2 regions of the Xanthomonas albilineans genome follow, and region 2 is predicted to be linked to the other one. Evidence: predicted binding sites of a transcription regulator. Region 2 holds the regulator's gene; the other holds the start of a gene.
The links. The regulator FliA, encoded in region 2, starts transcription of late flagellar genes. The targets are predictions, from matches to a motif close to TAAAGTTTNNCNNNCNNNGGCCGATAA.

Region 1: XaFJ1_RS03525 (HDOD domain-containing protein) is a predicted target of FliA. The motif match lies at 2,543-2,569, and genes of this name have one in related genera.

Annotation. Positions count from the first base shown of each region.
Region 1 is NZ_CP046570.1:792,721-797,106, forward strand. It holds gene thiC (phosphomethylpyrimidine synthase ThiC) at 1-838, shown strand, start outside; gene XaFJ1_RS03525 (HDOD domain-containing protein) at 1,343-2,458, opposite strand; gene ppa (inorganic diphosphatase) at 2,617-3,150, opposite strand; gene XaFJ1_RS03535 (hypothetical protein) at 3,349-3,849, shown strand; gene XaFJ1_RS03540 (sodium-translocating pyrophosphatase) at 3,889-4,386, opposite strand, start outside.
Region 2 is NZ_CP046570.1:1,552,718-1,557,103, forward strand. It holds gene XaFJ1_RS06540 (chemotaxis protein CheA) at 1-352, opposite strand, end outside; gene XaFJ1_RS06545 (protein phosphatase CheZ) at 357-965, opposite strand; gene cheY (chemotaxis response regulator CheY) at 965-1,357, opposite strand; gene XaFJ1_RS06555 (RNA polymerase sigma factor FliA) at 1,376-2,125, opposite strand; gene XaFJ1_RS06560 (P-loop NTPase) at 2,122-3,006, opposite strand; gene flhF (flagellar biosynthesis GTPase FlhF) at 2,993-4,386, opposite strand, start outside.

The sequences.
Region 1 (4,386 bases), 760 kb from region 2:
TTCGATCCTGGCCAAATGGTGTCTGGCGCACCATCGCGAGAATTTCCTCTATACCCACTTTGAGGACATCTGCGACATCATGAAGGCCTACGACGTGGCGTTCTCGCTCGGCGACGGTCTGCGCCCGGGGTGCATTGCCGATGCCAACGACGCGGCGCAATTCGGCGAACTGGAGACGCTCGGCGAGCTGACCAAAATCGCGTGGAAGCACGATGTGCAGACCATGATCGAAGGCCCCGGCCATGTGCCGATGCAGTTGATCAAGCAGAACATGGACAAGCAGTTGCGCGAATGCGGCGAGGCGCCGTTCTACACGCTGGGGCCGCTGACCACCGATATCGCGCCCGGTTACGACCACATCACTTCCGCGATCGGCGCGGCGATGATCGGCTGGTTCGGTACGGCGATGCTGTGCTACGTGACCCCGAAGGAACACTTGGGCCTGCCCAATCGCCAGGACGTGCGCGATGGCATCATGGCTTACAAGATCGCCGCCCATGCCGCCGATCTCGCCAAGGGCCATCCTGGCGCGCAGGTGCGCGATAACGCATTGTCCAAGGCGCGCTTCGAGTTCCGCTGGGACGATCAGTTCCACCTCGGGCTGGATCCGGAGAAGGCGCGCGAATTCCACGATGAGACCTTGCCCAAAGATGCACACAAGCTGGCGCATTTCTGCTCGATGTGCGGGCCGCATTTCTGCTCGATGAAGATCACCCAGGACGTGCGCGATTACGCCGCCGAACATGGCGTTGATGCGGAAACGGCGCTACAGGCGGGCATGGAGGAAAAATCGGCGCAGTTCCGGGCTGCCGGGGCGCAGGTATATCGGGCCGAGTAGCGCGCGGCGGGCAGCGACGGTCTGGTCGGCGTGTCGGCCAGGCCGGTGTCGATTACGAGCGGCTAACGAAACTGTTGCATCGCTGCGGGATGAGTGCAGCGCTTGGAATCCTCAGTAACCCCGATTACATGCCAGTGCCTGCGTGCTGTACGCGCCCGTGAGGGCGCGACAGTGCGACGAGAGCAAGCCGGTACAGATCACCGAGTTTCAATCCACGCGTCCGTCCAGTAGCGCTTGGGATGTGTTGCCGGTCACTACTAACGCCTGCGCCGATTGCGCATCGTCCGTCCGCTCTCAGGAGGGCCTGCTTTCAGAATCCAAGTGTTCTTGATCGCGTACACGACGCGGCGTCCGGCAATGTTGCCGTCGATCGCAAGTACGCCGAATGGGCGACACGCAGGGTATACCTTCCGGCCTGCCGCCAATGGCGAGCGCTATGGATCGGCAAGAAGGAGATCGGTTCTGTGCGTTGGCGCGTGTGCTGCGATCCACGACTGCCTGGGGTTATGCCGAGCCCATTCCCATCAAATTTTCCGCAGACTCGCGCCAGCTCGGTAGCTTATTGAGTACGCCGGTCTTGGCCAGGTAGTCTTCATTCACCTCAGTACCGCTGGCCAGCGCCATCGCCACATGGACCGCGCCGGTGATCCAGAAGCTGCGAGTGCTGGAGCGCTGTGGCTGGCGGTGCAACGCCACCGCTTCGATGATCGGCATCGGCAGGCCCCACAGGCCTAGCAGGTAGGCGCCAGCCTCGGTATGGCCTGGGCGCATGTCGTCCGCATCCACGAGTGGTTTGTATTCGTCGCGAATGCCCGGCAGCAGCATGCCGATGTCGGCCAGCAACGCCGCGGTCGAGCCGAGTTCGGCGCTGGATGCGGGCAGCATCTTCGACGCCAATTTGGAGGCGACCAGCGAGCGCCGTTGCAGCGCGTTGCGTTCGGCGTTGGAGAGCGTCTGTGCCGTGAACACCTCGCTGGCCAGTACCAAATCGCGCAGGGTGGCGGTACCCAGCCGGGTGACGGCAGTGCGCAGATCGGAGATGGTGCGACCGTTGGAGAAGAATGCCGAATTGCACAATTGCAGGATCTTGGCCGCGATCGCGGGATCGCCCGAGACCAAATTGCACAGATTGGCCGCATCGCTGCCTTCGTCTTGTTCCAGCGCGTTCATCAGGCTGAGGTACAGATGCGGCGGCGCCGGTAGCTTCTCGATACGGCCGATGCTGGTGCGCAGTCGCGGATTACCGAGCAGGTCGCGCAGCTCTTCGAGGTTGGTGATGGCTTCCAGCAACATCTCCGGCGATAGCGGCAGTGGCAGGAAGCGGTGCGCCACGCCGATGATCCGCGCCGGTGGCGCACGATTGATCTGCTCGGCTTCAATCAGCGCGATGCGAATGGTTTCCGGGCTAAGCGTGCGGATCTGGCCGAGCAGGGTGGCGGTGGTCAGGTCCGGTAGCGTCGGCGCGGCGATCACTGCGTCCAATTGCACGGTGGCGGCCACCGCGATGGCGGTATTGCCGTCCGCCGCGCTTTGGACTTGCCAATCCTCGTCAAGATCACGCAGGTATTCCGTGATTTCAGCCGGAAGGCTCGCTTCGTCGCCGACGAATAGGATACGCAAGTGAATTTACCCCAAGAAAACCCGGATCGTCCCCGACCGGTTCGATCATGCCGTGGCTCAATCTACTCCAAACCCTCCGGCACTTTCTTTGTCGGCGATGGCAAAACGTGAAATGGCATCGGTCGCGGCGGAACCTGGCGGTCCAGCCGCGGCCGTGTTTAGGCGTTGGCGTCGAAGCGAGCGACGGCAGCGCGCAGGATTTCCTTGGCTTCCGCAGCGTTACCCCAGCCGTCCAGCTTGACCCACTTGCCCTTTTCCAGGTCCTTGTAGTGCTCGAAGAAGTGGCCGATACGTTCCATCCAGTGGCCCGACACCTGAGAGATGTCCTCGATATGGGCATAGCCCTGGAACACCTTGGCCACCGGCACAGCCAGGAGTTTCTCGTCGTTGCCGGCCTCGTCGCTCATCCGCAGTACGCCGACCGGGCGGCAGCGCACCACGCAGCCGGGTACCAGCGGTAACGGCAGTACTACCAACACGTCGGCCGGGTCGCCGTCGCCGCACAGGGTATTGGGTACGTAGCCGTAGTTGCACGGATAGCGCATCGGGGTAGACAGGATGCGGTCGACGAAAATGGCGCCGCTGGCCTTGTCCACTTCATACTTGACCGGCTCCGAATCCTTGGGGATTTCGATGACGACGTTGATTTCTTCCGGCAGGTTCTTGCCGGAGGTGACCAGTTCCAGACCCATGCGTGAGCTCCAGTAGAGTGGCTTCTTGAAAGGGACCAGCATTCTAGTCGCTTGACTGTTGCAATACAGCGTCCCTGGGCCTGTGGCGATTCCTACACCCGGTTCGGATTCCGGCCCCGAGCCGATGCGGGATAGTCCGATAGCGCTAGTACCGGGCGGGTGGCACGCTGTCTGTCCTGTCCTTGAAGGAGCAAGGCGATGAACATAGTTCGGTATTTGTCAGGACTGTTGCTGATTGTGTCGGTGCTGGTCTGTGCTGGTGCGCGGGCTTCCCATGCGGAGCAGACGCAACAGGCTTACGTGGACGCGATGGACGATGCTCCGGGTGAGGGCGGGGAGACATTCGCTGATTTGGAGCAGCGACTGGTCCACGATTTCGAGCGGCTGTGCGGCGACACTTTTTGCGCAGGCGATTACAGCGCCTACCGGCCGTTGCGCTACCGCTGCTCGGTGCGTCAGCGCGATGGTGTGATCGGCCAGTGCGTGTGGACTTTCGGTGCCAGCGAGGCCAGCATCGACCCGGACACCGGCCGGGTGCTGGTCGATGCGCGGCTGTGGCAATGCATCACGCCCTTGCTGCCGCAGACCCGTCTGGCAGCGTTGTACAAGGCGCTGGCAGGTGAGCGACCGTTGCGCGCGCCGTTACCGCATCACCGGCACAGTATCAACGATGGTTTGATGGACTGCCTGACGCCATGATCGGTTGATGTTGGCGGCTGCCGGTCAGAGCGCTACCTTCTATAGTAGTGGTACCAGCAGCAGCGCTACGATGTTGATGATCTTGATCAGCGGGTTGATCGCGGGGCCGGCGGTGTCCTTGTACGGGTCGCCGACAGTGTCGCCGGTGACCGCAGCCTTGTGCGCCTCGCTGCCCTTGCCGCCGAAGTGGCCGTCCTCGATGTACTTCTTGGCGTTGTCCCAGGCGCCGCCGCCGGTGGTCATCGAGATCGCCACGAACAGCCCGGTGACGATGGTGCCGATCAGCAGGCCACCGAGTGCACGCGGTCCCAGCAGCAGACCGACCACGATTGGCACCACGACCGGTAACAGCGACGGTACGATCATCTCGGCGATCGCCGAACGGGTCAGCATGTCCACCGCGCGGTCGTACTGCGGCTTCCCGGTACCTTGCATGATGCCGGCGATCTCGCGGAACTGGCGCCGCACTTCCTCCACCACCGCGCCGGCGGCACGGCCCACCGCCTCCATCGCCATCGCACCGAACAGATAGGGGAT
Region 2 (4,386 bases):
ATTGTGCCGGCGCGCGTGGCGGCTCTTCGCCGCTGCTGAACGCATCCAGCATCGATTGCAGGTAGTCCAGCGATTGCTGCGCGGCGTCGAAGTGACGGGCTTCCAGCGTAGCCTGACCGGCACGGGCCATGCCCAGGGTCTCTTCGGCGGCATGGCACAACTCGACCATGGCGTTGATCGATAGGAAGCCGGCACCGCCCTTGAGGGTGTGGAAGCCCCGGAACACGGCGTTGAGCTGGTTGCTGTCATCAGGCGCCTGTTCCAGCGACACCAACTGTTCGCCTAGGCGGTCCAGGATCTCCTGGGCCTCGATGATGAAGTCGGCAGCGATGTCGTCTGATACGGCGCTCATGCGATTACAACCCCAATCCGGACAGCAGGTCGTCGGCGTCGTTTTGCGACACGCCGTGACGGTCCAGGCCAGGTAGGGCTGGGCCGGCCAAGCCGCCATCGGCTTTGCGTTCTTCCTTCGGCGGTAATCCCAGCGCGCCGAACCCTTCGTGCACACGGCGCACAATTCCTGCGACGCGGCGGATGATCTGTCCGGTCAGGTCCTGGAAGCTCTGCGCCAGAGCCATTTCGGTGAGGTTGTGGCGGATCTTGTCCAGGATCTCGCTCTGGTCGCCACTCAGGCCGCCGGCACGCAATTGTTCGGCGAGCGCACGGCATTCCTCGGCCAAATCCAAGGTACGGTGACTGGCTTGTTCGGTCATTGCCACCACGTGGTCCAGCCGCGAACAGGCGTCATCCAGTTCGCCAGCGTCGCTGGGCGCCACCGGCAGTTCGCCCAGTGCCTGGCCCAGGTCGCGCGCAAGTCGGCTCAGGCCCTGCATCATCGGGCGTGTGCGCCAGGCGGCGAGGGTGTCGATCTCCCGGCGCCAGCCGGCTTCGTCACCGCTTTCCAGTGCGTCCAGCGCACCTTGCAGGCGTTCGATCAGAGCAGTGCGTTCAGCAGTGACTTCCATCAGGCGGTTGCTCCCAGGCGCTCGAAGATCTTGCCCAACTTCTCTTCCAGCGTCTGCGCGGTGAACGGTTTGATGATGTAGCCGTTCACGCCGCACTGTGCCGCTTCGATGATCTGCTCGCGCTTGGCCTCGGCAGTGACCATCAGCACGGGTAGATGCTTGAGCTTGTCGTCGCCGCGAATGTTGCGCAGCAAATCGATGCCGGTCATGCCGGGCATGTTCCAGTCGGTGACCACGAATTCGAACGGCGCCGAGCGCAATGCGGCTAGCGCGCTGTTGCCGTCTTCTGCTTCGGCGGTGTTGGTGAAGCCAAGATCGCCAAGCAGATTTTTGACGATACGTCGCATCGTCGAAAAATCGTCCACGATCAAAATCCGCATGTTTTTGTTCACCGCTAACTCCCTAGGTTCTTATTCTTCGTCTTCCAGACCTGCGTCGGCGGCTTCGAATGCCTTCAGGCGTCCGCGCAACCGTACCGTGGCCTGACCGTGGATCTGGCACACGCGCGACTCGCTGACTCCGAGGACCGCGCCAATTTCCTTGAGATTCAATTCCTGCTCGTAGTACAGCGACAACACTAATTGTTCGCGCTCGGGTAGTTGCGCGATCGCTTTGCCAAGTTCGCGGCCGAATTCGCTGCGCTCGAGCATCTGCTGCGGATTGGGACCGCCCTTGGCGATGGTGTCCAGTTCCCCATGGTCCTCGATGCGCGATTCCAGGCTCAGTACTTGTCCGCGTGCGGCATCTTCCATCAACCGCATGTATTCGGGGAGCGGCATTTCCATCGCTGCGGCCACTTCGTTGGCGGCGGCGGCGCGACCGGTGTTTTGTTCAATCTTGCGGATCGCCGAGGCCGCGTCACGCGCGCGTCGGTGCACCGAGCGCGGCACCCAATCGCCACGGCGGATTTCGTCGATCATCGAGCCGCGGATGCGGATCGAGGCGTAGGTTTCGAACGAGGCGCCCTGGTCGGCATCGTAGCTGCGCGAGGCTTCGATCAGGCCGATCATCCCGGCCTGGATCAGGTCGTCGATCTCGACGCTGGCCGGCAGCCTTGCTGCCAGGTGATGGGCGATGCGCCGCACCAGGTCCGAGTGTTGCGCGATGTAGTCATTGGAACTGTTGCGCTGCACGGCGCGGTAGTGGGCTGCGGCGTTCATGCGGCTACTCCACGTTGGATGATGCGTTCGACGAAGAACTCGACGTTTCCGCGTGGGACAGTCGGTGCCTGCCAACGTGAAGTGCGCCGGGCGATATCGGCGATCGCCTGGGCCGAGGGGCTGGACGGGTAGGCTTTGACCACGGGCTGCTGGCGTTGCACCGCCAGTCGCAGCCAGTCGTCCTGCGGCACGCAACCGAGGTAGTTCAGCGACACGTCGCCGAGGAACTTCTCGCAGACCCGGCTGAGTTTTTCGTATAACAGGCGGCCTTCGTTGATGTCGCGGACCATGTTCGCGACGATCTGCAGCCGATCCATGCCGCGTTCGCGCGCGAGCACTTTGATCAGGGCGTAGGCGTCGGTGATCGAGGCCGGCTCGTCGCAGACCACGACGACTGCGTCCTGCGCGGCCTGGCAGAAGGTCAGCACGCTGTCGGTGATGCCGGCGGCGGTGTCGATCACCATGATATCCAGATCGCGCTGCAACTCGGAGAACACATTGACCAGGCCGACGTGTTGAGCGGGGGGCAGTTCGGCCATGTAACGGCGGCCGGAGGCTGCGGGCACCACCATCAGCCCGTTGGGCATGTCGATCAGGGCTTCTTCCAGCGTGCAACGCCCAGCGACCAGATCGGCCACCGTGAATCTAGGCGTCAAGCCCAGCAGTACATCGACGTTGGCCAGACCGAGGTCGGCGTCCAGGAGCAGGGTGCGCTTGCCCATATCGGCCAGCGCCATCGACAGATTGACCGAGATGTTGGTCTTGCCGACGCCACCCTTGCCACCGGTCACAGCGATCGTGCGCACCGGACCCAGCGGTTCGTTGCGCGTCGCCGATAGGGGAAACGCGTTGGTCAGATTGGCGTAATCACGCGACGGCATGGTTCTGCTCCGGAGTACAGGGCTTATCGGCAGCGCGCCGCAAATCTTCAAGGCGCAATACCAGGCTGGCGGCGTTGGCGCGGTGCAGGTCGTCCGGCACACGCTGTCCATCGGTCACCCAGGTGATGGGAAGGCGGTGGTCCACGACCACCGACAAGGCGCTGCCAAACCGTCCGGTTTCGTCCAGCTTGGTCAGGATGACGCCCTGTGGATCGGCGCTGGCGAACCGGCGTACGACTTCGTCCAGGTCGGAAAAATGGGCGTTGGTGGGAAGCACGAGCAACGAGCGGACGACTCGCGAGGCGCGCAACCAGTGCAGTTGCGCGGCCAGCGCACGGTCGCGCTGGCCCATGCCGGCGGTGTCGATCAGCACCAATTTGTAGTCGGCCAGACGCTGCAGCAGCTGCTGTAGCGAGGCATCGCTGTCGGCTTCGTGGACGGCGATCCCGAGCTGTCGGCCATAGCTGTGCAGTTGTTCGCGGCCACCGACGCGGACGGTGTCGGTCGTGACCAGAGCCACGTCGCGGGCGGCATTGCGCTCCAGGAAGAGAGAGGCCAGCTTGGCGATGGTCGTGGTCTTGCCGGCGCCGGTGGGGCCGATCAGGGCGATCACGCCGCCTTGCTCGAGCGGATCCAATGTCGCGATCGGCAGGCGTTTGGACAACAGGCCCAGCATCAGTCCGCGGCCGCGGTGCAGTTCCAGGTCGGCGGGAATTTGCATGACAACGTCGCGGGTGATGCCGCCGTCGAAGCCGTAGTCGTCCATTAATTCCAGCGCCTGGGCGCGTACTGGCGAACCGCGAAGGCGCTCGTCGGTGAGCCGATTCATTTCACGCTCGATCATCTGCCGCATCAGCGCCAGTTCGTCGCGTAGTTGCGTCAATTGTTCGTCGTTCTGCGGCGCCGGGAAGCTGGGAACCGCAGTGAGTGTGGTGACTGCCGGAATTTCGGCGTTCGTGATCGGGGCCTCGGGGACGAGGTTGGGCATGCTGGCTGGCGCCAGTGCCACGGCAGGTGGGGCTTCGTGCCAAGCTGTATCTGCGGCGGCGGAGATGGCGGTGGTGGCAGTGGGGAATGGTGTTGGCAGCGACACGTTGATCGGCGCGTTGCGGAACACATCCTCGGGAATGCTGCATTCTGCACTGGTCGGCGCCTGGACGGCTGTCCGTGGCGTGATCGTCGATGTCGCAGTGACGCGCTTGCCGAGCGGCAGCGCCGAGGCGGCGATGGCAGCGGGTTGTGTCAGCGACCGCTCCGACGTGGTGGCGATGGCATTGCTACGGCGCTCGCTGATCGCGGCCATCATCGCCATCGCCGAGTTGGGCCCTGCGGCTTTGTGGCGTGCGGGCCGTGGCGTTGCCGCTGCGGTGGTCGGACGTG